One region of the Priestia sp. YIM B13551 genome, then DNA from elsewhere that is predicted to be linked to it. Evidence: predicted binding sites of a transcription regulator. Region 1 holds the regulator's gene; each other region holds the start of a gene.

What was found. Region 1 encodes Rex, which represses fermentation and respiration genes when NADH is low (regulators of the CRP and FNR family bind a similar motif). Its sites were predicted from a motif close to TTGTGAAATATTTCACAA; they were not measured.
Region 2: the regulator Rex is predicted to act here: its motif matches at 1,755-1,772, upstream of ACFX4N_RS23270 (anion permease).
Region 3: the regulator Rex is predicted to act here: its motif matches at 3,901-3,918, upstream of ACFX4N_RS22830 (AtpZ/AtpI family protein).

What each region holds. Positions count from the first base shown of each region.
Region 1 covers NZ_JBHZOX010000023.1:4,604-14,942, forward strand. The annotation lists gene ACFX4N_RS30460 (transglutaminase TgpA family protein) at 1-1,414, opposite strand, end outside; gene ACFX4N_RS30465 (DUF58 domain-containing protein) at 1,411-2,601, opposite strand; gene ACFX4N_RS30470 (AAA family ATPase) at 2,613-3,563, opposite strand; gene groL (chaperonin GroEL) at 3,722-5,353, opposite strand; gene groES (co-chaperone GroES) at 5,421-5,705, opposite strand; gene ACFX4N_RS30485 (CPBP family intramembrane glutamic endopeptidase) at 6,005-6,733, shown strand; gene ACFX4N_RS30490 (YdiK family protein) at 6,730-6,957, shown strand; gene tatC (twin-arginine translocase subunit TatC) at 6,984-7,739, opposite strand; gene tatA (twin-arginine translocase TatA/TatE family subunit) at 7,755-7,940, opposite strand; gene ACFX4N_RS30505 (redox-sensing transcriptional repressor Rex) at 7,994-8,632, opposite strand; gene ACFX4N_RS30510 (ABC-F family ATP-binding cassette domain-containing protein) at 9,091-10,339, shown strand, end outside.
Region 2 covers NZ_JBHZOX010000005.1:319,335-329,673, forward strand. The annotation lists gene ACFX4N_RS23265 (alpha-amylase) at 1-167, shown strand, start outside; gene ACFX4N_RS23270 (anion permease) at 198-1,631, opposite strand; gene ACFX4N_RS23275 (class I SAM-dependent rRNA methyltransferase) at 1,907-3,106, opposite strand; gene ACFX4N_RS23280 (PepSY domain-containing protein) at 3,299-4,336, opposite strand; gene ACFX4N_RS23285 (response regulator transcription factor) at 4,570-5,253, shown strand; gene ACFX4N_RS23290 (sensor histidine kinase) at 5,364-6,695, shown strand; gene ACFX4N_RS23295 (PepSY domain-containing protein) at 6,737-7,579, opposite strand; gene ACFX4N_RS23300 (hypothetical protein) at 7,604-7,789, shown strand; gene ACFX4N_RS23305 (PhoX family protein) at 7,961-9,859, shown strand; gene ACFX4N_RS23310 (tRNA dihydrouridine synthase) at 10,276-10,339, shown strand, end outside.
Region 3 covers NZ_JBHZOX010000005.1:218,000-228,338, reverse strand. The annotation lists gene upp (uracil phosphoribosyltransferase) at 1-399, shown strand, start outside; gene wecB (non-hydrolyzing UDP-N-acetylglucosamine 2-epimerase) at 422-1,573, shown strand; gene ACFX4N_RS22835 (S8 family serine peptidase) at 1,642-3,834, shown strand; gene ACFX4N_RS22830 (AtpZ/AtpI family protein) at 4,132-4,353, shown strand; gene ACFX4N_RS22825 (ATP synthase subunit I) at 4,360-4,731, shown strand; gene atpB (F0F1 ATP synthase subunit A) at 4,750-5,460, shown strand; gene atpE (F0F1 ATP synthase subunit C) at 5,551-5,763, shown strand; gene ACFX4N_RS22810 (F0F1 ATP synthase subunit B) at 5,866-6,384, shown strand; gene ACFX4N_RS22805 (F0F1 ATP synthase subunit delta) at 6,381-6,926, shown strand; gene atpA (F0F1 ATP synthase subunit alpha) at 6,942-8,450, shown strand; gene ACFX4N_RS22795 (F0F1 ATP synthase subunit gamma) at 8,556-9,413, shown strand; gene atpD (F0F1 ATP synthase subunit beta) at 9,450-10,339, shown strand, end outside.

The sequences.
Region 1 (10,339 bases):
GATCCACATAATCTTTATTTTTCGTAGGAATTGGAACATTTTCAGTATCATATACATATGGATTTGATCGGAAGTATTCTTCAAAGGCTTTCGCTTTTTCATAACGATTGTTCTTATTTTTTGTTACCTCACGAGCTAAATCCTTTACTCGTTTCGGCAAGTTAGCAGGAAGTTGTGTATACCTTGCTATAAATTCGTTATTATTCTCTAGACTCTCTGCTTTTTTTTCCTCTGCTTGCTGAAGAAGTCCAATATCAAATACAGGATATTTATACGTCAGCTCAGACGACTGAACAGTAACAAGCTTGTCATTTTGATAAGGATATAATTTTTCATTTGTCGGTGTAACATCGGTTTGAATGCCATTTTTTAAGGTTAGCGACAGCAGTTGAGGAACATGCATAAGATGAACAGAAGGCTGCGAATAGGTAACTTCTGCTTTTCTTACTTGTCCTGCTACACTTGAGTCATATTGAGGGAGTAAGTTTTCATTTCCTTTAAAGGGCACTTTTTCTTCCTCTTTAGACAGCTCCCACCCCTTACCTGTATAAACATCCTTCGTTTCAATACGCCAATAGTGCTCATCCTCTACTTTGGCTGTAAACACAACCGTATCATCATTGACAAACGATCCCCCCAATTTAGAATCGTCCATATCATAGCCAATTCGTTGGCCGCTTGGAGATTCTCCCTGTCCTTGATTTGTTGTATGCGCTGTGATAAAAGGTACGGGATCTGGCCACTGCGGCCCTGGTTTAGGGGCGAGATAAGCCAGCACAATGACGATAGCTAAAAAGCTGCCCAGAAAAAGAAACGATCGTCTTCTATTTTCTAAACGCTCAGTGCTCGCAGCTTTTATACGTTCAGGATTTATGCGAAGCATGGCTATTAATAAAAATCCGATAATCGTCACACGAATAATAGCAGCTCCCGCATCGTAAGTAGAAAAGGTATCCAACACGGTAATATACAAAATGGTTAAGAAGAAAAAGAAGAAAATTCTTTTTTGATAAAAGATCCAATATCGAATTAAATAAGCCATAATCCAAAGCAGCACAAAAAATAAAGTGCTCCTCATTTCAAATGATAAATTCGCTATATTCCACTCCATGATACTTTGTGCATCTGACTGAAGAATTCCCAACAGTCTCGGAAGCCAGTCTGAAGAAAAGAAGGCTCCTTGAAAATAAAGATTGTGAAGCGAAAACAAAATAAACAATATACTCCCTAACGTCATCACGATAAACGGCAAGCGAAACGTTAAACACAAAAAACAGTAAGCAACAAACAAGATAAAGTACTGAATTTGATTGGTATCCGTCACTTCATTTAAAGGAAGAAGCCATTCCACTAATAAAAAGAATGCTCCCGCGTACAATAAGATGTTTTTTACATACAAAGCTGATTTATTCACTTATTTCCGCCCTCACTTCCTTTAGATGATAGAGGAAGAGGAATATTAACGACTTCAATCGTTAAAGCAGAAGATTGTATTCCATTTACAATAACCGTCTCTTCGTCACTAAGCCCTGCTCCTTCATCTTTAACGACAATTATTGATGCCTTAGCATGGAGACTCAGCTTAGATTGAACCTGCCCAATAAGAGTCCCTGTAACTTGACTGACAATGACCATAAAAGAATGCTGTTTTTGAATGGCAATACTCTTAAATTCTGTTTCGAATGCTCGATTGTTAACAGGCTGGGCACGTGCTAAGTGATACAACAGGTTATCAGACTCACTTTGTTCAGAGGTTTTTGGTGAAAAAATTGCATCTCCAGCTAAAAGAAAATCGACTTTTTTACGCTTGGTTTCTTCGTGAATGAGCATGGATGCCAGAAAGCTCATTCGTTCTTCAAAGTATAGAGAGCTTATAACATCTGCAATGATAATCATACTCCGTTCATGATAATGACCGAACTCTTTAGAAATCAGCGTAGCTTTACGAGCCGTCGCCTTCCAATCAATAGACCCTAATCGGTCACCCGGCTGATATTCTCTAATGCCTGTCACTAACGTAGTAGATTGATTCCCCGTCGAAACTTCATTTTTCCCTTCTTCTATTCCTGCTAAAAGAAACGGAATATCTATCTCATGAATCTGAGGATAAACGATAAATCGCTGCTGCAGCGGATAATATGCCTTCTTTTTTACAATTCCTAATAAATCACTCAGTTCAATCGAAATCGTAAAAAATTCATATTCTCCTCTTTCTACAAACGATCTTTTATACGGAATAACGGCGTTTCGTTGAAAAAGCGGATAAATTGTTCTTTCTTCTTGATCTAAAAAGTTACTCTCCTCTTTCACTGCTGCCATATAAACAGGAAAAGCCGAGGAGCGTGTAATGTGAATGTCATACGAAAGATGATCTCCAGCGAATCGAGGCTGTAGCTTCACATCACGAGTAACATTCCATTTCTTTAACGGATAAAGCAAAACGGCTACCGCATATAACCCAAAAGGTAAGAAGCTATAAAATAAAAACCAGCTGACAAATCCCCCTTGAAACATGGCGTAAGAAAACGTAGCAGCAAAGATGCAAAATAAAACGAACCAGTCTCTACATTTATTCCATATCACTTTTATATACTGTTTCATAAAGTACCCTCTTACCTTTTAACAGGTACTTTCGTATCAGCCATAATTTGCTTCATCACATCACTCGCTGTTAAGCCGCTGTACTGGGTATCAGGTCTTAGCGTTAATCGATGTGCACACACATACGAAGCAAGCTCTTGAACATCATCAGGAAGACAGTAATCTCTTCCCTTCACTAAAGCATATGCTTGAACGGCCTTCATAAATGAAACCGTTCCACGAGGACTAATACCTAACGAAACATGTGGATGAGAGCGCGTTTTACGAATGATTTCAATGATATAGTGCTTGATCGCATCGTCTACATAAATACTGCTTACAGCTTTTTGAGCCTGTACTAATTCTGGAATGCTCATGACGGGTTTGACATCTTCAAGATTGATCTGGGTGGATACGCCATTTAAAATTTGAAGCTCCTCTTCTTGCGTAGGATACCCCATGCTTAATTTGAATAAAAAACGATCCAGCTGCGCTTCCGGCAAATGATAGGTCCCATCAAAATCAACAGGATTTTGAGTAGCCATCACAAAAAAAGGTGCTGGAATTTCCCGGGTGATACCATCGGTTGTTACATGATGCTCAGCCATTGCTTCTAAAAGCGCCGATTGGGTTTTAGGAGAAGTCCTGTTAATCTCATCAGCTAGTACAATGTGGCTCATGATAGGACCTGGACGAAAATGAAATTCCATGTCTTTCGGACTGTAGATAGAAACACCTGTTACATCGGACGGCAGCAAATCAGGCGTGAATTGAATTCGTTTAAACTCGGCATCAATCGATTTGGCCAGTGCCTTCACGAGCATCGTTTTCCCCACACCCGGCACATCTTCAAGCAAAATATGCCCCTTTGCAAGCAAAGCAACTAAACTCAACGTAGATACATGACGCTTTCCAATTACAATTTGATCGATGTTTTCTAATACTTGATTTAATTTACTATTAATATGATCGAGCTGAATCAACGAAGCTCCCCCTTAAAACTCAGTTAAGCCTTGAGTTTAGTATGTTTTTCACTAAACATAGTACTATCTTAACAAATTTTAAAAAAATCTGAAAATATTAATGCACGCAAAAAAGCGACCAAGTGAGTACTTGATCGCTTTTTCAGAGAGGGCAGTGATTACATCATGCCGCCCATTCCACCCATGCCGCCCATGTCAGGCATTGCAGGAGCTGCGTTTTCTTCTGGCTTGTCAGCAACAACTGCTTCAGTTGTTAAGAACATAGCTGCTACAGAAGAAGCATTTTGAAGAGCTGAACGCGTTACTTTTGTTGGGTCAACGATACCAGTGTCTAGCATATTTACCCACTCGCCAGTTGCAGCGTTAAATCCAGTTCCAACTGCTTCGCCTTTTAGACGCTCAACGATTACGGATCCTTCTAAACCAGCGTTGTGAGCGATTTGACGTACAGGCTCTTCAATCGCACGTAATACGATGTTGATACCTGTAGCAGTGTCACCGTCAGCTTCGATGCTTGCTACTTTATTATAGATATTTACTAATGCAGTACCACCACCAGCTACGATACCTTCTTCAACCGCAGCGCGCGTAGAGTTTAATGCATCTTCAATACGTAATTTACGTTCTTTTAACTCAGTTTCAGTTGCCGCACCAACTTTAATTACAGCTACGCCACCAGCAAGTTTTGCTAAGCGCTCTTGTAATTTTTCGCGGTCAAACTCTGAAGTTGTTTCTTCAAGCTGAGCTTTGATTTGGTTTACGCGTGCTAGGATATCTTCTGCGTTTCCTGCACCGTTTACAACTGTTGTATTTTCTTTTGTTACAACAATTTTAGAAGCGCGACCTAATTGGTCGATGCTTGCTGTTTTCAGGTCAAGACCAAGCTCTTCAGTGATTACTTCTCCGCCTGTTAAGATCGCAACGTCTTGTAGCATTGCTTTACGACGATCACCGAAACCAGGAGCTTTAACAGCTACAGCTGTAAATGTACCGCGAAGTTTGTTCACAACTAATGTTGCTAAAGCTTCGCCTTCTACGTCTTCAGCGATGATTAATAGAGGCTTGCCTTGTTGAACAACTTGCTCTAATACCGGTAAGATTTCTTGAATGTTACCAATTTTTTTGTCTGTAATTAAGATGTACGGGTCATTTAATACAGCTTCCATTTTATCTGAATCAGTTACCATGTAAGGAGATGCATATCCACGGTCAAACTGCATACCTTCTACCACTTCTAATTCAGTTGTGAAACCTTTTGACTCTTCAAGTGTGATAACGCCGTCGTTACCAACGCGCTCCATTGCTTCAGCGATTAGTTGACCTACTTCTTCGTCAGCCGCTGAGATAGCCGCTACTTGAGCAATTGAATCTTTACCTTGAATTGGTTTAGAGATTGCTTTTAGTTCTTCAACCGCTACAGCTACTGCTTTTTCCATACCTTTACGGATACCCATTGGGTTAGCACCAGCCGTTACGTTTTTAAGGCCTTCTCTGATCATTGCTTGCGCTAAAACTGTTGCAGTAGTTGTACCGTCACCAGCAACGTCGTTTGTTTTGCTAGCAACTTCAGCTACTAATTTAGCACCCATATTTTCAAATGCGTCTTCTAATTCGATTTCTTTTGCAATTGTTACACCGTCATTTGTAATAAGCGGTGAACCGAATTTCTTTTCTAATACAACGTTACGACCTTTTGGTCCAAGCGTTACTTTTACCGCATTTGCTAATGTATCTACACCACGTAGCATTGCGCGACGTGCTTCTTCGCTAAATTTAATGTCTTTTGCCATGTTCTTTGACCTCCTCAAGATGTTCTTAATAATCTATTTTTTACGTATGATAAGTTTGTGGTTAAAATTAGCCGATTACAGCTAAAATATCGCTTTCGCGTAAAATTAAGTATTCAGTACCTTCATATTTCACTTCAGTACCTGCATATTTTGAGAAGATGATACGATCGCCTGCAGCTACTTCTAAAGCTACACGCTCACCGCTTTCTAATACTCGGCCTGTACCAACAGCCACAATTTTACCCTCTTGTGGTTTTTCTTTTGCACTGTCCGGTAACACGATACCGCTTGCTGTTTTTTCCTCAGATTTTACAAGTTCAATCACTACGCGATCACCTAATGGCTTTAACAAGTGAAACAACCTCCTCAAATAATATGTTTGCATTTTTATTAGCACTCAACCTCAACGAGTGCTAACACAATTATTATATTAAAACAAAGTGGGTTTTTTTTGCAAGTATTAAACAAAAAAAATTTAAAATTTACGACAACTACATATAATAGTCTTAGATTTCGACGATTTTGAGAAATAAAGCATTCTTTTCTCTGTTCAATAATATGTATGTTACAATACGAGCAAGAAGAAATTACTAACTTCACAGTACTTCTTCGACATATATACATAAAAACCTTTTAAAGGAGTATAGAAGATTGGAAAAACGTTATTGGTATGTTATCCTCACCTACATCCTTATGCAGTTTTCAGGAGTTGTTGGTATACCGCTGTTAAAATTAACAGGAATGTTTGATCAATATCCAGTTCGAACAGCGAATGTCATGCTTTTGACTTATTGGACCATCATTAGCTTTATCCTTGGTTTACTTATTGTCTTACTGCTGCTGCGCCGTGACATGTCCATGCGTATAGAACATGCGGGAACAACGGTAACTGTTGTCTGGTCAGTCCTTGGGGTGTTCTTGGCTATGGCTGGTCAAGCTGTAGCAGGTATGATTGAGCACGCTCTTGGCATTACCCAAGTATCTGAAAACACACAAAATATTGTTAATCTTGTTAAAGCAACGCCGTTCCTCATTGTCGTTACGTCTGTTATTGGACCAATTCTAGAAGAGATTATTTTTCGAAAGATTATTTTCGGCTCTCTTCACAAACGATATAATTTTTTTATCTCTGCATTTATTAGTTCCCTTATTTTCGCTGCCGTACACTGGGATTTTAAACATTTGCTCGTGTATACAGCCATGGGATTTGTATTTGCATTCCTTTATGCAAGAACAAAACTAATTATTGTACCCATTATTGCTCACGTGTTGATGAATACAATCGTTATTTTATCTCAAACTATTTTTGCAGATAAAATTATAGAAATGCAAAAGCAAGCAGAACAAATGCAGTTTATTTTTGGAGGCATGTTTTTATGAAGAATATCCCTTTAACACGAGGGTTTATTTATATTATTATGGGGATTTTATTCACCTACCTGGCCATTCAAAATGCTCAGGAAACCGTGTGGAACTTCCCTACGATCTTATTTGCACTCGTAGCCGCATTCGATTTCAGATTTGCGGTTCGCATTTTTATCTTGCACTATAAAATTAAAAAGTTGCAGCAGCAATATAAAAATCAAGATGATTCATCTAAATAAAAAAAACCACTGTTTCAGTGGTTTTTTTACATACTAACATCTTCTCTTTCTTGCTCTGCCCTTGCCTTTAACACTTTGCGATACGAAATGCGGGAAATAATGATGCTGATTTCATACAAAATTAAGAGCGGCACTGTCACCATCATGTGCGAGAGCAATTCCGGCGGTGTAATAAGTGCGGCAATAACTAGCAGTACGAAATAGGCATACTTTCGAATTTGAGATAAAAACATAGGCGTTATAATTCCTAATCGCGTCAAAAACATGACGACGACAGGAAGCTGAAACAACAGGCCAAAAGGCAGTGTGAGCTGCATTAAAAAAGAAAAGTATTCATTAATGCCAATCACTTGGTTTACATTCAGCTCATCAGAAACGCGCGTCATAAAATCGACGACAAATGGAAACAACACAAAATAAGAAAAAGAGACACCGCCGATAAAGAGAAAAATGGAAACAGGAATATATCCAAGCGTTACCTTACGCTCTTTTTCATATAAACCAGGACTAATAAATGCCCAAAGTTGATACAGTGCAACAGGAGCTGCAAGTACACAGCCGATAATAACAGCAAACTGCATATAAATCTTAACTGGATCTGTTAGCCTAAATGCATTCATCGTTAAATTTTTTGCCTCATCAGCATGCTGTAAATAGACAATAACCTTATCCGCTATAAAAAAGCCGCCAATTGTGGCAATGACAAAGAAAAATAAAACAATTAAAATGCGTTTTCGCAGCTCTCCTATATGATCATATATTGACATTTCTTGTTCAGTCATACTATGATCACCCTTTTACTCTTTGTCATCTACTTGACGCTGTTTATCTTTTTCACGATCTTCTGATGCACCGCTAGCGGCATGCTTAAACTCTCTAAGCGTTTGCCCGACTGACCTTCCTAGCTCCGGTAACCGTTTCGGTCCAAAAATAAGCAGTGCTACAATCGCAATAATAATCCAACTGCCTGCTCCAATCCCCATATTCCCACTCTCCTTATTAATTTAGACTTAAGGAAATCGTAACACAGTCCACCTTATTCAACAGGATAATTTTTCAAAAAATAGACAAGCGACTGTAATTCTACAGCAAGATCAATATGATGTAGTCGAATCTCATCCGGTACGTTTAAGCGTGCAGGAGTGAAGTTTAGAATCCCTTTAATTCCGCAGTTCACTAAACGATCGGTAATTTGCTGAGCAACAGTGGCAGGAACGGTTAAAATCGCCACTGAGATATCATCACTCATATAATCTTCCAATTGGTCAAGGTGATAAACCGGCACGTCACCTACTTTTGTACCGACTTTATCTTCTATCACATCAAAAGCGCACTCAATTTTGGTGTTATTATTTTTAATAAAATTATAATTTAAAAAGGCCGTTCCCAGATTCCCCACGCCAATCAGTGCTACTTTCGTTACTTCATCTTGGTCTAACGTTTTACGGAAAAATGTAAGTAAATAATTCACATTGTAGCCGTATCCCTTTTTCCCTAATGCTCCAAAGTAAGAAAAGTCCCGACGAATAGTAGCAGAATCAACTTTCACTGCCTCACTTAACTCTGCTGACGAAACACGCTGTTTACCAGAAGCATGCAAGTTTTTTAAAAAACGATAATAAAGCGGCAATCGTTTAGCCGTTGCTTGTGGTATTTTTAATTGTTCAGTGTTCACGTTGTACCCCCTCAGTTCATGTATGTCATTACTAACATTTTCAAGTCATATTGCATTACCTTTCACAAAGCATCAACCGCTTTGAGGTAGCGCTTCCAATTCTCTCTCTTTTCTCTTGTTTTATATATACTCCGCTTCACACCCCGACGGCTTTTGTCTATCCAGCACTACTTAAAGTCGTTAGCTAGAACGAAGCAATTAGCCCTTCAAAGGATTCGTTTGTTAGTCATGATGGATTTTCTACATCCATCATATATAAGTTCAGAGATGCACTTATCTCTTATTTTAACATAGTATCCTGTATAAAATGTGCACGTAAAATCATTTTATTTCATGAATCAAAACATTCGCTTCATCATTTGTCCTTGTCCCTGTACAAATTACAAACGCTTGTAGGAAGAACTTGTAGTTGAAAATATGTTAAAATACACTATGGATATACTACTAGAGGTGAAAAAATGATTATTCTACAATTGAACGGTATTACAAAATACTATGGGGCAGAACCCATTTTATCGAATATAAAGTTAGAAGTACAATCAAAAGACCGCATTGCCCTAGTGGGACGAAACGGTGCTGGTAAATCAACTTTATTAAAAATTATTGCTGAGCAGCTTTCTTATGACAACGGAGAAATTATTAAACCTAAAGGTGTTTCCATTGATTATATGGGACAAGATACAGTTCTTGAGTCAACACTCTCCATATGGGAAGAAATGATGACTGTCTTTGCTCCGTTAAAGAAGATGGAAAAAGAATTACGTACGCTTGAAACGAAGATGGGCGATCCAGACATTTTTAATGATTCAGTTCAATACGAAAAACTAACCAAAGAGTACGATCAACTTCAAGTAACGTTCAAAGATTTAGGCGGCTATCAATATGAAGCGGATACACGATCTATTCTTCACGGTTTCCGTTTTTCAAACTTTGACTATAGCACCCCTATTTCCTCCTTGAGCGGTGGACAAAAAACACGCTTGGCTCTTGCAAAACTGCTTTTAACAAAGCCGGACTTGCTTATTCTCGATGAGCCTACCAACCACTTAGATATTGAAACTTTAGCATGGCTGGAACAGTTTCTGCAAGGGTATGAAGGAGCTATTTTAATTGTTTCACACGATCGTTACTTCCTTGATAAAGTCGTAAATCAAGTGTATGAAGTCACACAAAAAACAACGGTGAAGTACACGGGCAACTACTCTAAATACCTTGTACAAAAAGCAGAGCGATATGAAAAAGAGTTGCGTCAGTACGAAAAGCAGCAAGATGAAGTCGCAAAACTGAATGATTTTATTCAGCGAAACATCGCCCGCGCATCGACTACAAAACGTGCGCAAAGCAGACGTAAACAGCTCGATCGAATGGAGTTAATAAATCGACCTAACGAAGGCGAAAAATCAGCTAGTTTTTCGTTTGAAATTGAGCGTCAAAGCGGAAATGAAGTCTTAAATCTCGAAAACGTGTCTATTGGATATGATGAACACAAATATATTGTTCAGCAGGCAAACCTTCGGATTAAAAAAGGTGAAAGCCTTGCGTTGGTTGGCCCTAATGGAGTTGGGAAATCTACGTTATTAAAAGGTATTGTGGATAAACTAAGCTTCAAGACTGGAACCATTTCTTTTGGCTCAAACGTAATGGTTGGTTATTACGACCAAGAGCAAGCTAATTTAACGTCTAATAAGACCGTTTTAAATGAGCTTT
Region 2 (10,339 bases), on a different contig from region 1:
CAAACGGCGAAGATGGCGAAAAGAGAATGTTCGTCGGCGAACACCGAAGTGGACAAACGTGGATCGACTTCACAAACAACCGAGAAGATCAAGTTGTGATTGAAGAAGATGGCTACGGACAGTTTCCTGTAAATGGCGGCTCTGTATCCGTTTGGGCTGAAGCATAAAAAAAACAGTGGCCTGCGCCACTGTTTTTTTTACCATAGACCGAGCAGTTTCCACCACAAGCCGCCAATTCCAATCCAAATGATAATATGAATAATTGAAATTAAAAAGCCGAGCGACCACCATTTTTGCTGCGTTACATATCCACTACCGAAGAACACCGGTGCCGGTCCACTGCCGTAGTGAGTTAAACAGCCAAATAAATTGCTAAAGAACGCTAAAATTAATGCTGACAGTAACGGAGGCGCACCAGCGGCCACGATGACAGATAAAAATGCTGCGTACATAGCGCTGACGTGAGCCGTATTACTCGCAAAAAAGTAGTGAGAATAAAAATACGCAACAGCTAGTACAATCAACGCCGTCATCCAAGACATATGACTAACAGTGCCTTTCATCAGATCACTGAACCAAGGAATCATGCCTAGATCATTTAAGAAGGTTGCCATCATAACCAACACAGCAAACCAAACTAATGTATCCCATGCTCCCTGTTCTTTTTTGATGTCCGACCAGCTTAGTACTTGCGTTAAAAGCAGCGTACATAGACCAATAAAAGCAGTTGTTGTTGCATTAATATTTAAATTAGCGCCAAAAATCCACAGCACAAGAAGAAGTAAAAATACGCCAATCATGTACCATTCTTCTTTCTTTAGCGGACCCATCTCATTTAATTTTTTTACTGCAATTTCAGATGCTTCCGGTGTTTCTTTTAATTCTGGCGGATACAGCTTATAAATAACAAGCGGAATAACAATTAAACTAATAATTCCAGGTACAATTGCAGCCGCTGCCCATCCAACCCATGAAATAGTCTTTCCTGTAATTTGTTCCGTCATTTTAACAGCAAGAGGATTGGCCGCCATTGCTGTTACAAACATAGCGGATGTGATCATATCTCCTTGAAACGATACTTTTATTAAGAAAGCACCGACTCTGCGCTCCGTACCGTCTCCAGTTCTCGATCCATATGTTTCGGATAAAGAACGAATGATTGGAAGAATAATTCCTCCAGCTCGTGCTGTATTAGACGGCATTGCAGGTGATAAAAGCAAGTCACTTACGATAAGAGAATACGATAATCCCAACGTCTTTTTACCGAACAAACGAACGAAGATATAGGCAACCCTTGTTCCTAGACCAGTCTTAATAAAACCTCTAGAAATAAAGAATGCAATAACGATTAACCAAATCGTCGTATTTTGAAAACCGCTGAGCGATTGTTCAAGTGTTAATGTATTAGTTAATACAATAATGGTTAAAGATAAAATAGCTACACTGCCTAATGGCAATGGTTTAATGATAAGCCCTACGATAGTAGCCACAAAAATAGCGAATAAGTGCCAAGCCTTCACATCAAGTCCGGACGGAGGTGTAATAAACCATAAAACAAGTCCGATTGCCAGACAAATTAATAAAGGAATAAATTTCACTTCGCCGGCAGGCTTTTTTGTTGTTTCAGCCATAATCTTTCTCCTTTCATGTTTTTTAATAATAGTAGTATGCTCTTTCTACTTCGTACCCAATACTTATCCCATTTAAAATAAAATAATTGTAAAAATACGTTTCGTAAGGATGATATTGTAAAATTGTGAAGTGTTGAGCATAATTCCTTTATTATTTTATCATATATATTGACAATATTTATCTCCTACCTTCATTTTGTCCCCTTCAAATAGCTTGTAATCGTTATTTTATCAAAAATAAATAAACTGCATGAGTTCATCATGCAGCCTTGCATTTAGCGATTTATTTTTTGAATAAACACGACTTTTAAATAATTACCTGACTTAAATTCTTTTATTGTTTTAAAATCAGATGGAAGAGCGAACTGCTCCATCATTTTGTACCGTTCCCCTTTTTCATTAAAAGCTTTTTCAATAAACGAATGGAATTTTTTCATATCAAAATTGCTTGCATTCGTAGATGCTACAATGACACCGTTTGGCTTTGTAAGCGCAATGGCTTCTTTTAATAAATCTTTGTAGTCTTTTGCCGCGCTAAACGTATGCTTTTTCGACTTAGCAAAGCTTGGCGGATCTAGCACCACAAGATCGAAGGTCATGTTCTTCTTGACCGCATATTTAAAATACTTGAAAACATCTTCTACGATAATGTCCTGTGCTTCGTGATCAATTCCATTTACACTAAATTGCTCAATTGTTTTTGCCAAGCTGCGGTTGGCTAAATCGACACTTGTTGTTTTCGCAGCTCCTCCAAGAGCGGCCGCCACTGAAAATGCGCCTGTATACGAAAACATATTTAGCACGGTCTTTCCTTTTGCATATTTATCTCGAATTGTTTTACGGACGTCTCGCTGATCTAAAAAGACTCCCACCATCGCTCCGTCATTTAAGTAAACGGCAAAACGAATACCATTTTCTTTTACAATTAAAGGGAATTCACCTTTATCCCCTGCTACAAAATCATCTTCTTCAATATACTGCCCCTTTACGTTAAAACGTTTTTTCTGGTACAGCCCTTTAAAGTTAGGCGCAGACTTTAAGGCTTCAATGACGTATTCTTTAAATTGATAAATTCCTTCACTATACCAACTCATGACGTAATATCCGTCATAATAATCAATAATCAAGCCGCCGATTCCATCACCTTCACTATTAAATATGCGAAAAGCAGTTGTGTCTTCAGACGCATAAAAGTCATGACGAGATGAAATAGCTTGCTGAATTTTTCTAGCAAAAAACGCCGCGTCAATTTGCTCACTTTTCTTCTTCGTAAGAATCCATCCGTAGCCTTTGTTTTGTTTTCCATAATAGCCTTTGGCTAAAAATTGATTCTTGGAAGTAACTAAGTTAATAATAACCCCTTCTTCTTGCAGTTTATGACCATCAACAAGCGCATCTTTTTCAATGAGTGGATAACCCTTGTTCACTTTTTTAATAAAAGCTTCTTTGGCTATAACTTGTACTTCTTTTCTCATGTGTACACCCTATCTATTTAATTTATTTCATTCTAGTTCTATCCATTTTACAACAATAATCTACATTTATCTTAACATAGATAAACAGCCCCGTTTCTAGTTATAAATAGAAAAGCAGAGGATGCCTTGAAGCACCCTCTGCTTGATATGAATGAAAAATGAAATGTATGTTTTATGTTTTAAGATAAAAAATTATGAGCACTCTTGTCCCGTATAAGCATCGAACTTAAGCGTCTGCTGCTTGCTTCCGCTCACTAAGGTTAATACGTATACAGTTATTGAGTTTTCTGTTATAAGCTCAATATGCTCTACTTTTCCTTCTTGATGTTTTAAAGCAAGAACTTTTACATCGTTCTCCGTTAACGGCTGAAGTTTATCTTGTTTTACATGTGTGATTTCACCCGAAACCGCATCGATTGTGATTGTGTATTCCGTATTATCTTTGATTATTTTTACTGTGAAAATCGCTGCGTTTTTATCATATTCTACCATTCTCACCTTACCTACATATGTAGCCAATGCAAGATCTTTTGCATCTTGCCTCGTTAATAGCTTCACTGCTTGCTGAGAAGTATTAACTACTTTTCCGGTGAAAGCATCTAACGTTACGGTATATTGAGTGCTATCTTTAAGAATCACTGCGATATACTGACTAGTGGCTTCTTTAAACTCTAGACTATATACGTAACCACTATATTGTTTGACAGCTCCTTCTTTTATTTTTTGCTCTGACATTAGCTGCAGCTCTTTTTTATTCTCATGAATGACTTTTCCCGTTAGACCATCTACAGTTAACGTATATTCTACTTTGCCATCTACTACAGTTAACGTATATTCACGCGTTTCTTTGTTAAAGGTAATAGATTGAATAGCGCCTTTATACTGCTTAGAAACAGATTCTTTCACTTGATTTTGTGTCCATAACTTCACTTCTTGCTTCTTTACTACTTTTCCAGTGCTCGCACTTACTTCTACAATTCTTTGCTCCAGGTTATTCGTTACAATTGTAATTACATACACACTTGATTCCTGCTTAAATTCCGTAGACGTAACTGTCCCTTTGCAATCTTGTAGAGCAATACCTTTTGCCTGAGCTTGCGAGATACTCACATGTTCAGTTGTTTCTGCTTTAGCTGTCTTCATTTCTGCAGCGTGACTCGTTGTAATAGAGCTAAATGCAATTGCAGTTCCTAAAGCAGATGTAGACAATACTTTTGCCCATTTAATCATCCTTGAATTTCCTCCTTTTTCACCATTAGACTTTCCGTCTAATTTATGGCGTTTTATCTAGTACGCCGTTCATTATGCAAAAGATTTCTGAGAATAAGACGAATAGAAGCTTAAAGTTAGCTGAAGATATAAGAATAGCTACTATTTTTCAGCTTGCTTTCAGCTATTATTCAGTGCTGTTTCAGATAAAAAAGCATAATAGAAAGTAGAGGAGCAAAGGAGTTTTCAACATGATGGAACAACTAAAAGGAATTAAAGTCTTGCTTATAGATGACGAACCAACTATTTTACAGTTTTTATCTTTGGGTTTAACGAATGAAGGATTTGATATTAAAGCTACCCAAGACGGAATTGAAGGAATTAATGTAGCTAAAGAATTCAAGCCCCATATCGCTATTGTAGATGTTATGCTTCCAGGAATGGATGGATTTGAAGTATGCCGCTTGTTGAAGAAAATGGGAGATATAGCTGTCATTATGCTAACAGCAAAAGATCAAGTAGACGATCGGGTAAAAGGGCTGACTATTGGAGCAGATGATTATATGGTCAAACCTTTCAGTTTTGAAGAACTTCTTGCGCGCATTAAAGCTAGAATCCGCAATCAATTTCCCAACTTATTAGACGAAGTATCAATCGGTCCATTTAAAATTGATGACCGCCGCAAAGAAATTAAATACCTTAATCACATACTTGATTTATCCCCTACTGAATATGCACTCTTAAAATTCTTGGTTATTAATCACGGTCTCGTACTAAGTAAATCCACCATTTTAGATCGAGTGTGGGGATATGATTTTGGAGGAGAAGAAAACATTGTAGAAGTATACATTCGATCACTGAGAGAAAAATTACAGGACCATAGCCGAACCGTCATTCGAACGCTTCGCGGTGTAGGATACCGGATTGATATTTCATGAAGCACAAACGGTTCTTTCATCTGAACTCTCTTCGCCTTCAGCTCTTATTCAGAAGTTTGCTTGTTATTTTGAGTTTACTGATACTGATAGGCTTGTTTCAATACGTGTTCATGAAGCAATTTATTTACACGAATAAAATTAAAAGCATCGAAGACCAAATTCACTTGATTCCCGATGATGTCTGGAAACATGATATTGAAACAAGCCAGAATGTAAAAAGATCAAGACCCATGGTTTATTTCCCGGGTGTTAATATTACCTTTATCAATCAAAAAAGCACATTTTTACGGCTGGCTAAGGATCCACATCATTCTTACTTTCCTAAGCTTTCTGCATCTACATATAAACAAGTAATGAAAAACATCAAACAGCCGGACAACACGATGAGCCTCATAAAGAAAATCGATGGTCATCAAGAGCAAGTCATTGTTTTAAAACCAATTGTCTTTGACGGAGAAATCCAGGGAGTTATTCAAATCAATACTCCAACAGAATCACTAAGAGACCTGTTAATCAGACAAATGATAATCTTTTTAATGCTTTCACTTACTGCAATGACCATTGCTTTTTTTGTTTTTTCTTCTGTTTTAAAACAGACGTTAATCCCTTTGTTTACTATTACTAAAAAAGTGGAGCATATTAATGCAGGAAGCTTACATGACCGCTTGCCTGTTAATCAAGGACAAATCGAAATGGATCGCCTTTCTCTTTCTATTAACGAAATGCTTGAGCGTCTTGAAGAAGCATTTAAAGCTGAAACAGATGCCAAAGAACAAATGCGGCGCTTTGTGGCGGATGCTTCTCATGAACTGCGAACGCCGCTTACATCCATTCATGGCTTTTTAGAAGTTTTACTAAGAGGGGCTAGCAGTAATCCAGACCAATTAAACGACGCATTAAAAAGCATGTATGGGGAGTCCAAAAGACTGCGCAAACTGATTCAGGATCTTCTGCTTCTTGCTCAGCTTGATCAACTTCCGACGTTTCAAAAAGAGTGCTGTTTTGTAGATGAATTGATTTTAGATATGAAACCTCAATTAATGCTATTGGCCGGGAACAGAAAAATTTTATTCGACTTCCCAAGCCCTCTACCATCAGACATTAACAAAGATCAATTTAAACAAGTTGTTTTAAACTTATTTTCCAACGCAGTACAGCATACAAATCCAACTACAGGAGTTATTCAAGTGATAGGAAAAGCAAATGAGAAAGAACTTTCATTAACAATACAAGATAACGGTCACGGCATTCCTCAAGAACACCTTGCTCATTTATTTGAGCGATTTTACAAAGCTGATGCTTCACGCTCTCGAGCATACGGAGGAGCAGGTTTAGGTTTAGCCATCAGCGCATCTATTATAGAGCTGCACGGGGGAAAAATACGTGTAAAAAGCAAATTAAATGTAGGAACTGCTTTTGAAATTGTATTGCCCTTAACGTAAAAAAAGACGATTGCTGTAAAGCAATCGTCTTTTTTATCAAATCAGCACACTTTTCCTGTTTGAGGGCTTATTTTTACAGTATGTTTTACATTGTCTGTTCCTTTGATCACAAACGTGTATGCTTGTTCACTGAACGAAACAGATTGAACCGTTCCTTTGTGCTGTTGAAGAGCAGCTTGTTTAGCTTGTTCTTGTGTAAACTTTACCGCTTCGACTTTAATTACTTTTCCAGTTTCAGCGTTTACTTTCACATGGTGATCTTTGTTGTCTTTTCCGTGGATCAAAAATGTGTATACATCATTTGCATATGAACTTGATTGAATCGTTCCGCTGCAATTTTTTAATGCAATCGTTTGAATCTGTGCTTTTGTAAATGCAGCGCTTTGAATTTGAATCACTTTTCCACTTTGTGCATTCACTTTTACGTGGTGATCACGGCTATCTTTTCCGTGAATTAAGAACGTATATACTCCATCGTTGAAGCCTACCGACTTAACCGTTCCTCCACAGTTTTTCAACGCTACTGCTTGTGCCTCACTTCGAGAAAAAGATAGTTTTTCAACCTTTACCACTTTTCCGCTGTGTGCATTTACTTTCACGTGATGGTCTTGATTATCTTGTCCGTGAATTAAAAACGTATAGGCGTTATTTTCAAAAGAAACTGATTGAACCGTTCCTCCGCAGTTCTTTAAGGCAATTGCTTTTGCTTGAGCTTGCGTATATGTTGCCGCTTCGGTATGAGCCGACGCTTTTGTTGAAGTAATGTGCTGGCCGTCTGAAGCAAATGCGCTTGTCATTGAACCAAGAGCGATAGCTGTTCCAATTGTGGCACCTCCCACCGCTTTTGCTACTACTGCTTTTCCTGCTAATACTTTTCCAATCATGATTATACCTCCGCCTAATTTCCAATGTATTTACAGCACAAGCTAAAGTTTTTAGCAGCGGTCATTTATCAAAATAGCGCTATTGGAGTAACGTTTTTTTCTGCTAAAATACCTTTCACTTTTGCTGTACGAGCCAAAGCGCTTCCTGTCGCCTTTAGCTATGTGTTTATTGTAAGAGCAGAACATGAATTCACTGTGAAGCCCAGCTGAATGCTATCTGAACAAATTCTGAAAGATAGCTGAATAACTTCTAGTTAAACTTGTCATGTAAATGTTCAACGTTCTTAACGACAGCTCAACAAATCCAGCGCTTCTCTTTATATTTCCTCAACAATCAAATGATTTAATAAGTGTATGAATACAATTTGGAGGTTATCAACCATGAAAAAACGAGTATCTCTTGGACTATCTCTCACTCTTTTAGCTTCTAGCGCCGCTTCTGCTTTTGCAGCAGAGCATCATCCAGTTCAACATCCAAAACAAATCAAAAGCGTCGAGTTTCAGCCAATGAAAGCACCTACTACGATTGAAAATATGATTAAAACGTATACAGAGGCATCTGTAAAAGTAACGTATAAAGATGGAAGCGTTGAAGAAACGCCGCTTAACTATAACCAACTCTTTCTTTCAAAAGATAAAATTGTCGATAATAAAGGGGAATTAATCGCCGCAGGTACACCCATCGATGCAAACGGGGATCCAATTATTGACCGAAGCGTTCCTGATAAGCCCTCACCGTACGTATCAGACGCACCGGATTCAAACAGCTTTATCACCATCAACGGTAAGTCTTATATTATTTCACATTATGAATATGAATCCGTTAATAATGCTGGAAAAGAGATTTCCGGTCTTCCTGCTTCAATGACGCTTACACAAGTTGATCGAGATGATAAAACAGGAAAACTAACCGTCAACCATGCTAAAAAAATTGATTTTTCTAATGTGAATGGTTTATGGACGCCGTGTAATGGCTCTACAACAGATTGGGGTACTCACCTTGGTTCAGAAGAATACGAGCCTGATGCACGTGCTTTTGAAGACCCTTCATCTAGCTCTTATAAAGACGTCACGAACTTCGCTAAGCTTTATTTCGGTGACACGTCAAAAGCAAATCCTTACTACTATGGCTGGATTCCAGAAATTTCAGTGGATGAAAGCGGCAATGCGTCCGTCGTAAAACATTACAGCACAGGTCGTTTTTCACACGAAATGATGCAGGTACTTCCAGATAATAAAACCGCTCTTTTTGGCGATGATGGATCTAATACCATGATGTTTATGTATGTAGCAGATAAGGAGAAAGACTTCTCAGCAGGAACGCTTTATGCAGCAAAATTCAAACAAACGAGTACGAACAATGGAGGTAAAGGCGACCTTCATTGGATTAAGCTTGGCCATGCAACAGACAGTGAAGTGAAAACAATAATCGACAAAGGCACAAAATTTAGTGATATTTTTGAAACAGCTGAACAGCCTACAAAAGGATTTAAAGCAGTCAAAACCGCCGCAAGTAAAAAAGTTGAATATTTAAAAGTAAAGCCTGGCATGGAAAAAGCAGCTGCCTTTTCAGAATCACGCCGATACGGTGCAATTTTAGGTGCAACATCTGAATTCAACAAGATGGAAGGACTAACGGTTAACAAAAAAGATAAAAAAGCGTATATGGCTATTTCTTACCAAAATAGTGCCATGCTAAAAGAATCTGGTGCTGTCCAAGATGATATCCAGCTTCCAAGATTAGAGTCTGGTGTGACCTACCAGCTGAACTTAGGATCGCATCAAAAAGACCAAGCAAAAGGCAAGATTAACAGTCGCTACGTTCCTGCAAGCATGGAAGGGCTACTGATTGGACAAGACCTAGAAAAAGCAGATGCATACGGTAATACAGCAGATCCAAATAAAATTGCCAACCCTGATAACCTTACGTATTCAAATGACTTAAATACACTCTTTATCGGAGAAGACAGCTCACTGCACACAAACAACTTCGTATGGGCTTACAATGTAAAAACCAAAAAACTATCGCGCATTCTTTCAGTTCCAGTGGGAGCAGAAGCAACAGGACTTCGTGCAGTAGAAAACATTAAAAACTCTCGCTACGTACTAAGTAACTATCAGCACCCGGGCGAGGACATCAGCGACAAAAATATTACCGCTGTTGATAAAGAAGAGCTAGCTAATGCAATGAAAGAAAGCATTGGCATTCAAGAAACAGGTGGTGTAGGATACATTTCTGGACTGCCTTCTAAGGACGGCGCTCCTTACAAAAAGCATTAATACGTAATGAAGCCACGTCTGTTGTACAGTGACAGACGTGGTTTTTTATATATTATATAGTAAAAGTTATTTATAAAATCGTTTATCGTAATCATAATTATGGTGAATACTTTATAATATCCTTAGAGAAAGTGCCTAAACACAAACCAAATGCTTTAGGATATTTATTCGCAGGTATCCGGTACATGCCTTCAGGCTCGCTTTTAATTGCTTATACCCCACTAATACTAGATATAAAATTTGTTTCAATAAGTATTTCCAGCAAAACAAAACCACTCGTTCCCTTGCACTTTTCGTTCCATACCATTAAAGTATATATTGGTTGAAGTTTATACTGGCATTCAACCTGATAAAAGAAATTACACTTTTTAATTTTGGGAATATGTTTTCCCTAAAAGAAAGGGTTTAGATATAAGATGAAAGATAATTTTTGGCATGAGTTGCCGCGTCCGTTTTTTATTTTGGCACCGATGGAAGCTG
Region 3 (10,339 bases), on a different contig from region 1:
CTTCGTGCTGGTATCGGCATGGTAGATGGATTTTTAAAACTAATGCCAGCTGCTAAAGTTGGACACGTTGGCTTATATCGTGATCCAGAAACATTACAGCCTGTTGAATATTATGTAAAGCTGCCTAATGATGTAGAAGAGCGTGACTTTATTGTAGTAGATCCTATGCTTGCAACAGGAGGGTCAGCTGTAGAAGCAATCAACTCTCTTAAAAAAAGAGGCGCCAAAAACATTAAATTTATGTGTTTAATTGCTGCTCCTGAAGGTGTGGAAATCGTAAAAGAAGCACACCCTGACGTAGATATTTACATTGCAGCATTAGATGAAAAGTTAAATGACCATGGATATATTGTTCCAGGTTTAGGTGATGCAGGGGATCGTTTATTCGGTACAAAATAATTTGTAGATTCGGGTGATGAACATGAAGCAGCCAATTAAAGTAATGACGATATTCGGGACAAGACCAGAAGCAATTAAAATGGCCCCTCTAGTGCTAGAGCTTAAAAAGCGGCCGGAGGAGTTCGAAGCGATTGTTACAGTAACGGCTCAGCACCGTGAAATGTTAGACCAAGTATTGAGCATTTTTGACATTCAGCCTGACTATGACCTTAACATTATGAAAGATCGCCAAACTCTTATGGACGTAACGACCAGAGGATTAGAAGGTTTGGACGACGTAATGAAAAAAGTAAAGCCGGACATCGTACTTGTACACGGCGATACAACTACGACGTTTATTGCCGGACTAGCAGCTTTTTATAATCAAATTCAGGTGGGACATGTTGAAGCAGGTTTGCGCACATGGAATAAATATTCTCCATATCCGGAAGAAATGAACCGTCAGCTTACAGGCGTTCTCGCTGATTTACACTTTGCTCCGACAGATAAGTCTGCAGCTAATTTGCAAGCAGAGAATAAAAAAGAAGAGCGAATCTTTGTGACTGGAAACACAGCTATCGATGCGTTAAAAACGACAGTAAAAGAGACATATGAGCATGAAGTGTTAACGAAATTGGGAGATGATCGTCTTATTTTATTAACGGCGCATCGCCGCGAAAATTTAGGCGAACCAATGAAAAACATGTTCCGTGCTGTTAAACGTATTGTGGATGAACATGAAGATGTGCAAGTTGTGTATCCTGTTCATTTGAATCCGGTAGTTAGAGAAACAGCAAACGATATCTTAGGAAATGACCCACGCATTCACTTAATTGAACCGTTAGATGTAATTGACTTCCATAACTTCGCTGAGCGCGCTCATATTATTTTGACAGATTCGGGCGGTGTTCAAGAAGAAGCTCCTTCATTAGGCGTACCTGTATTGGTACTTCGTGATACAACAGAGCGACCGGAAGGAATTGAAGCAGGAACGCTCAAACTAGCAGGAACGGAAGAAGAAACGATTTATGCGCTAGCAAAAGAGCTGTTAATAGATGAAGACGTATATAAGCAAATGTCACAAGCATCGAATCCTTACGGAGACGGCTTAGCTTCTAAACGCATTTGTGATGCTATTAGCTACTATTTCAACCGTCGTGAAAACAGACCGGAAGCTTTTAATCCGCTTTCGTAAGATTTCTAAACACCTTTCACATGAAAAGTGTCTCTTTGAGACACGATAGTGTGAGAGGTGTTTTTTTTATGTGGATTAAATGGTTAATGATTAGCTTTATATTGGGAAGCGGGGGAGGGCAAATGTCGCTCAATCCCACATTTCCTTCTATAAAACAAGAAATGCATCATCAAGAAAAATCAATAATTGTCATGATTAAAAAAGAAAAATTCGCCAAATTTAAAAGTCAGCTACAAAAAAATTATCCTAATATAAAGATTAAGAGCGAATTTCATACGGTGTTTACAGGACTTTCGTTAAACGGCTCCATCTCGGATTTGGAAAACCTATCTCATAATCCTTCTATTATTAGTTCACATTCTATTAAAAACTACCAGGTTGCAGAAGAAAATAGCGTAACCTTCATTGGCTCAGAACAGGTAAGAGGCTTATTTGATACTTATAATCAGCGCTTAACAGGAAAAGGGATCAAAGTAGGCGTCATCGATACGGGTGTTGATTATTCTCATCCCGATTTAAAACAAACCTACAGAGGAGGGTATGATGTAATAGATAAAGATTATGAGCCGATGGAAACCACTCGGGAGCAAGGAGAGCCTACTCTGCATGGCACTCATGTAGCTGGTATTATTGCAGCAAATGGAAATATTAAAGGTGTAGCACCTGAAGCAGAGATCTACGCATACCGGGCTCTTGGACCTGGAGGAGCTGGAACGTCTGAAAGTGTTATTCTAGCTATCGAAAAAGCAATTCAAGATGATGTAGATATTATTAATTTATCATTGGGAAATGATGTGAATGGTCCTGATTTACCAACAAGCTTAGCATTAGATCGGGCTGTTGAAAAAGGAATTGTAACGGTCACATCTAGCGGCAATTCAGGTCCAGGTTTATGGACCGTGGGCTCTCCAGGTACAGCGGGAAAAGCTATTTCCGTTGGCGCTTCTGTTTCCCCGACAACAGTTCAATTTCTAACAATTGGATTTAACAAAGAAAAAATTATGATGGCGCCAGTAGAAGGGTCTCGTCCATGGACGTTTAATCAAACGCTGCGTGTAATAAATGAAGAATATTCCAAAGAGCAAAAGCATGCGTTGGGTAACGTCATTTTGCTAAAAGCAGAAGGAAATGCGGTTGAAAAAAAGATTAAACAAGCTGAACAGGCTGGAGCAAAAGCGGTTCTTTTATATAGCCCGACTGAAAAAAGCATAATCGGTAAACTACAAGAGTCAGTAAATATTCCAGTGATATGGGTAAGTAAAAAAAGCGGTGATACCATTAATCAACACATTCAGTCTCAACAGCCATACTTACGCACTGGCAAGCAAGTGGTGCAAGACTTGCTCACATCTTTCAGTTCAAGAGGACCTGTAACGACTACTTGGGGAATCAAGCCGGACGTCGTCGCACCTGGTTACTTCATTAATAGTACAGTTCCTGGGGGATATGAACGCATGCATGGAACAAGTATGGCTGCGCCCCATGTAGCTGGAGCGTGCGCTCTTATTTTACAAGCTCACCCGAACTGGTCTCCTGAACAAGTCAAAGCTTCATTGATGAACACAAGTAAAGTAATGCAGCAGCTAAATGGCCAAACGTATCGCGTATATGAACAAGGAGCCGGGAGAATTCAAATAGCAAAAGCTGTCACAGCAGACTCTTTATTTTATCCATCTTCTTTATCTTTCGGTATTTTTACGCGCCCATCAAAGAAAGTCTTATCATTTAAAATTGATAACCAGTCTGATAAAGCAAAAACGTATCGCTTAAACGTTCCAAAAAGGGATGAAGGAGTGAACTGGGATGTTCCATTACCCGTCACGGTGCAGCCCCATCAGACAAAAGAAATAGCTGTCACTTTATCGGTGCAGCCCCGTTTTAAAAATAAAGGTATATATGACGGATATTTGGAAATAAATGATTCACGTGAAACATTTTTGCTTCCTTATATGTACATGGTTAGCATTCCAGATTATCCTCGTGTCATGGGATTGCAAGTAGCAGCGGAAAAAGAGAAAAATACGTATAGCTATGAACTGTTTTTGCCTGAAGGAGCAGATCAGTTAGGCGTGGCTCTTTTTGATAAGCAGTCTTTACAGTTTGTATCGTATTTAGATGTTGACGTTGATGTAGAAAGAGGCATGAGAAAACGAAAAATAACGATTGATGAATCGCTTGTACCGGGGTCGTACCAAATATTTGCATTTGTGAAAAAGCATAGACAAGAGCAGGTTGTACAAAGTACAATAACGATTGAATGAACCTCTTTAAATGTTTTCATTTGAAGAGGTTTTATGTGTGGCAGAAATGTGAACAATAAGAAGAGATTGTGAAGTTTTTAGCTTAAACACATTGACATTAAATATACGCTATTGTATGCTTACAGGGAATATAAATGATAAGGTTTTCAACCTGTGAAAACCGTTAATATTTCTGCGTATTTTATTAGCTGTTTTTACCTTTTTTAGCAATTTTTTTTGCCTTTCTATCATATATTGAGCTATAAAAACGATAGAGAATTCGGAAAAAAGAAAATTTTGCAAAAGGGGTATGAGCTTATGAAAGATCGCAACCGTCATCCTTTGCAAGCGATGGCATTAGTGTCAATCATTCTATCACAGTTAGCAGGTTCAGTCTTAATTGGCTTATTCTCTGGAAGATGGGCTGATCAATGGCTTGACACCGAACCACTATTTTTGATTTTAGGCCTTCTTTTAGGGCTAGCAGCAGGTGTTTTTATGATGCTGCGGACAGTCCACCATTTTTTTTCAGGAGATTAATAATTCATGCAGGATTTGCAGCACGTTTTTCCAAGACTTCGTTCATACATATTGTATTTGTTAGCATTATACGTTCTCGGCTGGGGATTTACAAGTTATAAGGCTGTTTTTGCAGGTTTAATTTTAGGAACCGCCCTGAGTTTGTATAATTTGTGGAACTTAGTAAGAAAGTTTGAGCAGTTTGGACAGGCGTTGGATGAGGGGAAAAAGCCCCGTTCAATTGGGACTGTTGTAAGATTTGCAACAGCTGCTCTCGCAGTTGTGATTACCATCTCTTATCCAAAAACCTTTCATATTATTAGTGTAGTTGTGGGATTAATGACGTATTACGTTGTCATTATCATAGATTTAGTTGTTCAAAATATGCGTAGAAGATAGAAAGAGAGGTGAACACAGTTGGGTCATGAATCACCAACTATAGAGTTTCTAGGCCTTACTTTTAGTCAAAGTAACTTGCTTATGGTTACCGTAGCTTCTGTTATTGTATTCTTAATTGCCGTTTTATGTACTCGTACTCTTGCTATGAAGCCAAGCGGTGCACAAAACTTTATTGAATGGGTCTTAGATTTTGTTAAAGGACTCGTTAATAGCAATATGGATTGGAAAACAGGTGGCCGCTTTTTGACGCTAGGTGTAACTTTACTTATGTACATTTTTGTGTCAAATATGTTGGGTCTTCCATTTGCCATCGTGATTGACCATAACTTATGGTGGAAATCGCCAACCGCTGATCCAGCAATTACGCTGACGTTAGCCGTTATGGTAGTTGTACTATCACATTATTATGGTATTAAAATGCGAGGTTTCTCTGCATACACGAAAGATTACTTCAAGCCAATGGCATTTTTATTCCCGCTTAAGATTATCGAGGAGTTTGCCAATACGTTAACGCTTGGCCTTCGTCTTTACGGTAATATTTATGCTGGGGAAATTTTGTTAAGCTTGCTAGCTGGTTTAGCAACAACAGGCTTCTTAGGTACAATTGGAGCTGCTATTCCAATGCTTTTATGGCAAGGATTCAGTATTTTTGTAGGCGCAATTCAGGCCTTCATTTTCACAATGTTAACGATGGTTTATTTATCTCACAAAGTGAGTAGCGACCATTAATTTATAAAGCTTTGTTCAAGTAATACCCAATTTGGACAAAACAAAACTTAGTTAAACAAAATCATATATATTAAGGGAGGACTTTATAAAATGGGTTTAATAGCATCTGCAATTGCGATTGGTTTAGCGGCACTAGGTGCTGGTATTGGTAACGGTCTTATCGTTTCTAAGACGATTGAAGGCACAGCTCGCCAACCAGAAGCACGTGGTACATTAACTTCAATGATGTTCGTTGGGGTTGCCTTAGTTGAGGCGCTTCCAATTATCGCCGTAGTTATTGCATTCATGGTACAAGGTAAATAATAATGTGTTACATGTGGCGAAGATCATTCAAAAGAACCTTCGCCATTACTTTATGTCTTTAATAAGTAAATTATATATGTGGAGTCTCTGAAGGGAGTGAACATGGCCGTGTCGAACATGTTTGTGTTAGGAGCAGCAGGCATTAATGGTGGAGATATTCTTTTCCAATTAGTGATGTTCCTTATCCTACTTGCTTTACTTCAAAAATTCGCGTTTGGTCCTGTAATGGGAATCATGAAAAAACGTGAAGAGCATATTGCCGGTGAGATTGATGAAGCAGAAAAGCAAAATGAGGAAGCGAAGAAGCTTGTTGAAGAGCAGCGTGAAATCTTAAAGCAATCTCGTCAAGAAGTGCAAGTAATGATGGAAAACGCTAGAAAGTCTGCAGAAGATAAAAAAGAAGAAATCATTGCGGCAGCACGCGAAGAGTCTGAGCGTCTAAAAGCTGCAGCAAAACAAGAAATCGAACAGCAAAAAGATCAAGCAGTTGCTGCGTTACGTGAGCAAGTTGCTTCATTATCTGTTTTAATTGCGTCGAAAGTTATTGAAAAAGAACTTTCTGAACAAGATCAAGAGAAGTTAATTCATGAATATATCCAAGAAGTAGGGGATGTACGATGAGTCAACCAGCTGTAGCCAAACGCTATGCACTAGCTCTTTTTCAATTAGCAACAGAAAAACAGATGATCGATGAAATGCAAGACCAGCTACAAATCGTTGAAGAGGTGTTTGCTAAAACACCTGAATTAATGGATGTATTAACTCATCCAAAAATTACAATTGAGCGAAAAAAACAGTTTGTAAGTGAGGCATTTGCTGAACTTTCACCAACTGTTCAACATACGGTTCTTCTATTATTAGAGCGTCACCGCATTCAAATTGTTAGCGAAATGGTAAAAGAGTATCGTTTCCTAGCGAACGAAGTACGTGGCGTGGCAGATGCAACTGTTTATTCTGTCAAACCTTTAAGTGCAGATGAGAAAAGAGCAATCTCGCAATCATTTGCTTCTAAAGTTGGAAAACATACGTTAAATATTTCAAATATAGTAGATAAAAGCCTAATCGGCGGCGTGAAGCTTCGCATTGGTAATCGTATCTATGATGGCAGCATTAGCAGCAAATTAGAAACGATCCACCGAGGACTTCTTGCACACAGATCGTAGATAGGGGTGAAATTCATGAGCATCAAAGCTGAAGAAATTAGTGCGCTGATCAAGCAGCAAATTGAAAACTATCAGTCTGAGATTAAAGTGAGTGATGTAGGTACTGTTATCCAAGTTGGGGACGGTATCGCACGTGCTCATGGCCTCGACAATGTCATGGCTGGAGAACTGGTTGAATTTTCAAATGGTGTCATGGGAATGGCACAAAACTTAGAAGAAAACAATGTAGGTATCATTATTTTAGGACCATACACGGAAATTCGTGAAGGTGACGAAGTTCGCCGTACAGGACGCATCATGGAAGTTCCAGTAGGGGAGCAGTTAATCGGTCGTGTTGTTAACTCATTAGGTCAGCCAGTAGACGGCTTAGGCCCAGTAGAAACAACAAAAACACGTCCAATTGAAGGTGCTGCACCTGGCGTTATGGATCGTAAATCAGTACATGAGCCGCTTCAAACAGGTATCAAGGCGATTGACGCACTTGTGCCGATCGGTCGTGGACAGCGTGAGTTAATTATCGGTGACCGTCAAACGGGTAAAACATCGGTAGCAATCGATACAATCTTAAACCAAAAAGATCAAGATATGGTATGTATCTATGTAGCGATTGGCCAAAAAGAATCAACAGTTCGTAACGTAGTAGAGACATTACGTAAACACGGTGCTCTAGATTACACAATCGTTGTAACAGCATCAGCTTCACAACCAGCTCCACTATTATTCTTAGCACCATACGCTGGAGTAACAATGGGTGAAGAGTTTATGTATAACGGTAAGCACGTACTTGTTATTTACGATGACTTAACAAAACAAGCATCAGCTTATCGTGAACTTTCATTACTATTACGCCGTCCTCCAGGTCGTGAAGCGTATCCAGGGGATGTATTCTACCTGCACTCTCGTTTATTAGAGCGTGCGGCAAAGTTATCGGACGCAAAAGGTGGAGGTTCATTAACAGCTCTTCCATTTATTGAAACGCAAGCAGGAGACGTATCTGCTTATATCCCAACGAACGTAATTTCGATTACAGACGGACAAATTTTCTTACAGTCAGATCTATTCTTCTCAGGTGTACGTCCTGCGATTAATGCTGGTCTTTCTGTATCACGTGTAGGTGGATCTGCACAAATTAAAGCGATGAAAAAGGTAGCAGGTACACTGCGTCTAGACCTTGCATCGTATCGTGAGCTTGAATCATTTGCTCAGTTCGGTTCTGATCTTGACCAAGCGACTCAAGCAAAATTAAATCGAGGAGCGCGTACAGTTGAAATCTTAAAACAAGGTTTACACAAACCGCTTCGCGTAGAAAAACAAGTAGCTGTGCTTTACGCATTAACAAAAGGCTTCTTAGATGATGTTCCAGTATCAGATATTACACGCTTTGAAGACGAGTACTTAACATGGTTAGAATCAAACCGTAAAGAAGTACTTGAATCAATCCGTACAACTGGTGGCCTTCCTGAAGCTGGCGTATTCGAATCAGCACTTGAAGAATTCAAGAAAACATTTATTGCATCTGAATAATATATTGTCAGCATGGTATGTTAAGACAATCTTTCAATAAGGTGAAGGTGAACATTTGTTCACCTTTCATACCACGTGATCTTCTAAAACAAGGTGGTGAAACCTTTGGCATCATTACGTGATATACAAACTCGAATCACATCGACGAAAAAAACGAGCCAGATTACGAAAGCAATGGAAATGGTTTCAGCTGCAAAGCTGAATAGAGCGGAACAAAATGCAAAATCGTTTGTTCCATATATGGAAAAAATTCAAGAGGTAGTCTCAAGCGTAGCCCTTGGCAGCAGAGGCGCTTCACATCCAATGTTAACTGCGCGCAGCGTGAAGAAGACTGGTTATATCGTAATCACTTCAGATCGCGGTCTAGCAGGAGCATATAACAGTAATATTTTGCGAAAAGTATCTCAAGCTATTGAAGAACGCCATCAATCACCTGATGAATATGGTGTGATTGCAATTGGACGAGTAGGGAGAGATTTCTTCGTAAAACGCGGTATTCCGGTTTTGCTTGAAATCACAGGCTTAGCAGATCAGCCAGCTTTTGCTGACATTCAAGGAATCGCTTCACAAACAGTTCAAATGTTTGCGGACGGTACGTTTGATGAACTTTACTTATACTACAATCACTTTATCAATACGATTTCACAAGAAGTGACGGAGAAGAAGCTATTGCCTCTAACAGATCTTCAACCTTCTGGTAAACTTGTTGGTTATGAATTTGAACCATCACAAGAAGAGATTTTAGAAGTATTACTTCCTCAGTATGCAGAGAGTTTAATTTACGGCGGCCTGCTTGATGGAAAAGCAAGTGAGCATGCTGCTCGTATGACAGCGATGAAAAGTGCAACAGACAACGCAAAAGATCTTATCAATAATCTTACATTGTCATATAACCGTGCACGTCAAGCGGCAATTACCCAGGAAATTACGGAAATTGTTGGCGGAGCGGCAGCGTTAGAATAGAAAGTTTAATGGAAAAGCAAGTTAGGAGGGAACACGATGACAAAAGGACGCGTTACTCAAATCATGGGTCCAGTTGTAGACGTAAAGTTTGACAACGGACACCTTCCAGCAATTTATAACGCCCTTAAAATTTCACATAAACCGAGCAGTGCAAGTGAAGTTGCAATCGAATTAACATTAGAAGTTGCGATTCACTTAGGTGATAACACAGTTCGTACAGTAGCAATGTCATCCACTGACGGCTTAGTTCGTGGATTAGAAGTAGAAGATACAGGTGCAGCAATCTCAGTACCAGTTGGTGACGTTACGTTAGGTCGTGTATTCAACGTATTAGGTGAAAAAATCGACTTAGACGCCCCAATCGATGCAGGTGCACGTCGTGATCCAATCCACCGTCAAGCACCAAAGTTCGAAAATCTATCTACACAAGCTGAAATTCTTGAAACAGGTATTAAAGTAGTAGACTTATTAGCTCCTTACATTAAAGGTGGAAAAATCGGTCTATTCGGTGGTGCCGGTGTAGGTAAAACAGTATTAATTCAAGAGTTAATCAATAACATTGCTCAAGAGCACGGCGGTATTTCGGTATTCGCTGGTGTAGGTGAGCGTACGCGTGAAGGTAATGACTTATACCATGAAATGACAGATTCCGGTGTTATTAAGAAGACGGCTATGGTATTTGGACAAATGAATGAGCCACCTGGTGCACGTCAACGTGTTGCATTAACAGGATTAACAATGGCAGAATACTTCCGTGACGAACAAGGTCAAGACGTATTATTCTTTATCGATAATATCTTCCGTTTCACACAAGCGGGTTCAGAAGTATCAGCATTACTTGGCCGTATGCCATCAGCAGTAGGTTATCAGCCAACATTAGCGACGGAAATGGGTCAGCTTCAAGAGCGTATCACGTCAACAAGCGT